DNA from 2 places in the Candidatus Brocadia sinica JPN1 genome. Region 2 is predicted to be linked to the other one. Evidence: riboswitches for the same ligand, from Rfam matches in the RefSeq annotation. Region 2 holds a riboswitch; the other holds the start of a gene.
What was found. A riboswitch is a leader RNA that binds a small molecule or an ion and turns the genes downstream of it on or off. The one in region 2 is predicted to bind cyclic di-GMP.
Positions count from the first base shown of each region.

Region 1 (2,202 bases), 410 kb from region 2:
CCATCATTGCGTGCTGGTGCGCGGCGATCGGCCTCCATATCCAACTGTCCCACCAATGAATCATCACCCTTCAAACCGGGTTTATGGTCGTGGGGAACGTTGACTCCGAATCTGTCTTCCAAGTACTGGAGACTGTTTGCAATCGACATGGGAAAGCACTGATTCTTGGCCGTTTGTACATTCACAGCGTTTGGCTGTGTGTGTTTCGTGTTTTTTCCTCTGGGTCTGAACTGTATCAGATTAGGTGGTGGTGCTTCGCCGATCACCGCAGTCTGAGAATCGCCAGCGCCTTCGGCGTTCCAAAGTGCAACCCCAACATCAAAGTCGCCTCTTTCACCGTCGGAAAAATCGTCTTGCGGACTAGAAGCAAACTCTATGTGAGCGCTTAGTTCACTAACATCCGTAGGGGTACTGAGACCAAGGCTGAAGTATGTTGTGACTGTACCGTAGTTCACGTCAACAGGTAGATTCTGAACAACCCATCCAGCATCGGAGAAGATATTGAGAAAGCCGCTGGATATATCAGTTGAAGAGGACAGAAGCTCTGGATTTGCACTGACGCGGCCCCAATCTGAATTTTCCTGGGTTACAGCAGAAAAGACGAAATCCACTTGCTCAAAGTTAACACCCTGTCCGGGCCCCACGGTAATGCCATCCGCATTAGCGAGGGTTACCGTGGTATTGGCGGTGAAGATCCAAAGTCCGATTAACACCGGTAATATCGTTGTGATCCTCTTTGTTACCGTGAACCTTTTTTTCATTGTCTGTTCCCTCCTTAACTAATTATGAGTGTCCTGCAAGGCTTGAAAAGCCTTGCAAATAGCCGTATTCCAGCCTTTTTTCATCTTTAAAATCCTCCTTACATCTGGTATACTATTGCTTAGCCACTTGGGTGGCCTGGTGCCACAGTAATCATCAATCATCGACAAACTCGCGAATCTGCGATCCGATTGCCGTGGTTATCCTTTTTGACTGCTCTGTATTGCCCGACACCTCGGCGAGCTGATATTGTGTTACCGCTCGATCAATTACCGCGCGCGAAAGGAACGCAGCATACCAGGGCTGCGGTCCTGGTCCATAGCGCCAGGGATCAGGGTGAGGGCTAGCTCCGGGTGGGAGTGGCTGCGGGTTCAGCAGCGCCCATGACAAGTCGCGGAGAGCTTGGGCAACCGGACCGATAGTACCATACTGCCCCCATGGATCATCGGGGTTTGGATAAGGCACGGCATCGAGCAAATTAACCAATGCGGTTTTCGTGAGAGTGATGTTTTCATTCATGGTTTGATTTCTCCGTTTGTTTTTCCTGCCGAACAGCATTACGTAGGTATACGAAAAGTTGCAACATAATACGGCTTAGTACCGATAATACGCTTAGTGGTAACTTGTTATAGCCCTATTTGGTCATATAACTAAACCCCTTTTTTTACCCGTTAAAATAAAAAAGCCTTACTGCAAAGATATTTTATGGAAAACATCTTCGGCAGTAAGGCTATCTTTTTCGCTAAAGGATAAGGCGCGTCTTTAACTACATCCTTGTACGTTGAAAGACCCTTTACTTTGCGTCCCCTGATTACTCAGGGTTTGCCCTTATCGTATGTTTTTGTTTATTCCTTCACTTTGTAAGACCAGCATTATCACATGCGATTCAAAATAACACGATATCGTTAGATGTCAAGAAAAAAATAATGATTGATATTGAGTTCTCTTTGAAACACTCATATAATAGAGATGAAACAAGGATTAACGAGGTGTTGACAGACAAAAAATAAAAGATGGGTAGTTGTCGTGAACAGAAAAAATAAAATTGAATGTGAGAAGATAGATGCCCTTATTCAACTTGCTATTCAGGAAGATATTTTTACCGGGGATATTACGACTGAAAATCTCATTCCGGAAAACTTGATTGTAGAAGGAGCATTTATAGCAAAAGAAAGCGGTGTTGTTGCCGGGTTGCCCGTTGTTGAACATTTTTTCTCTAAACTCGACAAGAACGTTTTTTTTAAACAATTGGTGAAGGAAGGAGTCTTCATTCATAAGGGTGAGACCATTGCTGTAGTAAATGGCAGATCGAAGGGTTTACTCTCTGGTGAGCGTATTGCCTTAAACTTTCTTCAGAGACTTTCTGGGATAGCAACTCTAACGGCGCAGTTTATTGAACGTATCAAACCTTTAAATACCTTCATAATGGATACGAGGAAGACC
Region 1 is NZ_BAFN01000001.1:1,492,180-1,494,381, forward strand. Features, by position in the region: gene BROSI_RS06720 (hypothetical protein) at 1-761, opposite strand, end outside; gene BROSI_RS06725 (hypothetical protein) at 916-1,278, opposite strand; cyclic di-GMP riboswitch class I at 1,477-1,596, opposite strand; gene nadC (carboxylating nicotinate-nucleotide diphosphorylase) at 1,786-2,202, shown strand, end outside.
Region 1: it holds a riboswitch for cyclic di-GMP, as region 2 does, so the genes downstream of both, BROSI_RS06725 (hypothetical protein) here and BROSI_RS08510 (sigma-54-dependent transcriptional regulator) in region 2, are expected to answer to the same signal.

Region 2 (2,202 bases):
TTCCAGGGCATCTTTTGTGAGGCATTCAACCTCCCTCCCGAATCTGAGGTTTAATTCCCTGATGTAAAAACAGAGCAAGAGAGGAATGTCCTCCTTCCGGTTCCTTAACGGAGGCAGGTGGATTCTGGCCACATTGAGCCGAAAGTAAAGATCTTTTCTAAATTTACCTTCCTCCACCAATTGATCCAGGTCTCGATTGGTAGCAGCGACGAACCTGATGTCCAGGGGGATGCTTCCCTTACCTCCTATGCGCTGAACTTCCTTGCTTTCGATGGCTCTCAGGATCTTTGCCTGATGGTATAGGCTCATATCACCAATCTCATCGAAAAAAACGGTCCCTCCCTCGGCATGTTTCAGCTTACCCTCCTTTAAGGAATCTGCCCCCGTGAAGGCTCCTCTTTCATAACCAAACAGCTCACTTTCTAAAAGACTGTCAGGTATGGCGGTACAGTTAATACAGACAAAAGGTTTTTTACTCCTGGGGCTATTCCGGTGGATCAGTTCAGCCGCTAACTCCTTGCCGGTACCCGTCTCTCCGGTAATAAGGACGTTGGTATCAGTCGATGCGGCCTTCCCGATGTATGTCTTTATCTCCCGTATCTGCACATTCTCACCTATCATCTTTTGACTATCAATGAGGCAAGGCGGTGTTACTCCGTGTTCTCTAGACGACTCCCGGAGAAAGAAGCCCGAGAGACATCGTTTGACACTCGCCATTAGTTCCTCGAACGAAAAGGGTTGTTTAAAATAATCGTTGATTCCTGCCTTGAGTGCGGCGATGGCCTGATCCTCAGAGCTGTGTGCTGCAATCATGATAAGTGGAATATTACAGCCAGACTGCCGGATTTGTTGTGCCACACCCAATCCATCCCGGGTATCACCCGGAGAAGACCCCACAATGACGAGATCCGGGCTATTATTTTGAAAGGATCGGAGGGCATCTCCTTTGTCTGATGTTTCGATGACCTCAAATCCATTGCCAAACAATAGCATTTTCAATTTTTTGTTCAGGACATCATTTCTTTCCGCAAGCAAGATTTTCGGCTTCTTCACTGATCACCCCTCTTTCCACCAAATCCACCAGGCAAAATATCATCGAATAGTTTCAGAGTTACTGAAGTCGCTGGAAACGATTTATTATAAACGCCAAAAGAACATTGTCATTGCAAGGGCAGCAGCCCGAAACAATCCCCCAAATCCGTATTAGTCAGTCGGTTTACCCGAGAGAAACAAAACATATCAATTCCTCCATTACCAACAAAAAAGACAGCCTTACTGCAAAGATATTCATGGTAAAACATCTTCGGCAGTAAGGCTGTCTTTTTTTCCTGGCAAGGCGTCCCTTTAACTACATCCTTGTATGTTAAAGACCCTTTACTTTGCGTCCCCTGATCGCTCAGGGTTTGCCTTTATCGTAATGTATTTTTATATATTAGCTTAGTTACACGTTATATGGCAAGAAAAATACCAAAAAACACCGACAAAATAAACGTTTTTCCTGATTGAGATTATAGCAAAAAAATGGATGAAATGATTCGCCTTTAATCAATCCTTAAAACCTTTGCGCCCCGAATTTTCCCCTCTTTAAGTTCGACCAATGCCTTGTTTGCTTCTTTCAAGGCAAATTCCTGGACTTCCGGTTTAATAGGAATTTCGGCCGCCAGACTCAAAAATTCGTTGACGTCACTCCTGCTTACATTAGCAACACTCTTTATTTCTTTTTCCAGCCAGAGATGTGTGGAGTACTTTAATTTCAGGAGACTTTCCTTGTCCACTTCTTCCTTCCGAATAGCATTTATTACCAGCCTCCCGCCTCTTTCCAGATTCCCCAATGCTTCTACTATTGGTTTCCATACCGGCGTGGTGTCAATGATACAGTCCAGTTTCCCAGGTGATTCCTCTTCGATATCACCTGCCCAAACGGCCCCAAGTTCCTTGGCAAACGTTCTTTCCCTTTCACTTCTGGCAAATACGAAAACTTTCGAGTTTGGATATTTATACCTTGCCATTTTCATAACAAGATGAGCCGATGCCCCGAATCCCGTGAGCCCCAGATTTTGCCCGTCTTTCATATTCGCTAATCTCAATGACCGGTACCCAATCGCACCTGCACATAAGAGGGGAGCCGCTTCCGAATCAGAAAATATTTCCGGGATACGATAGACAAAATCTTCCAAAACGGTAATATATTGGGCATATCCC
Region 2 is NZ_BAFN01000001.1:1,906,510-1,908,711, reverse strand. Features, by position in the region: gene BROSI_RS08510 (sigma-54-dependent transcriptional regulator) at 1-1,053, opposite strand, end outside; cyclic di-GMP riboswitch class I at 1,303-1,418, opposite strand; gene BROSI_RS08505 (zinc-dependent alcohol dehydrogenase family protein) at 1,542-2,202, opposite strand, start outside.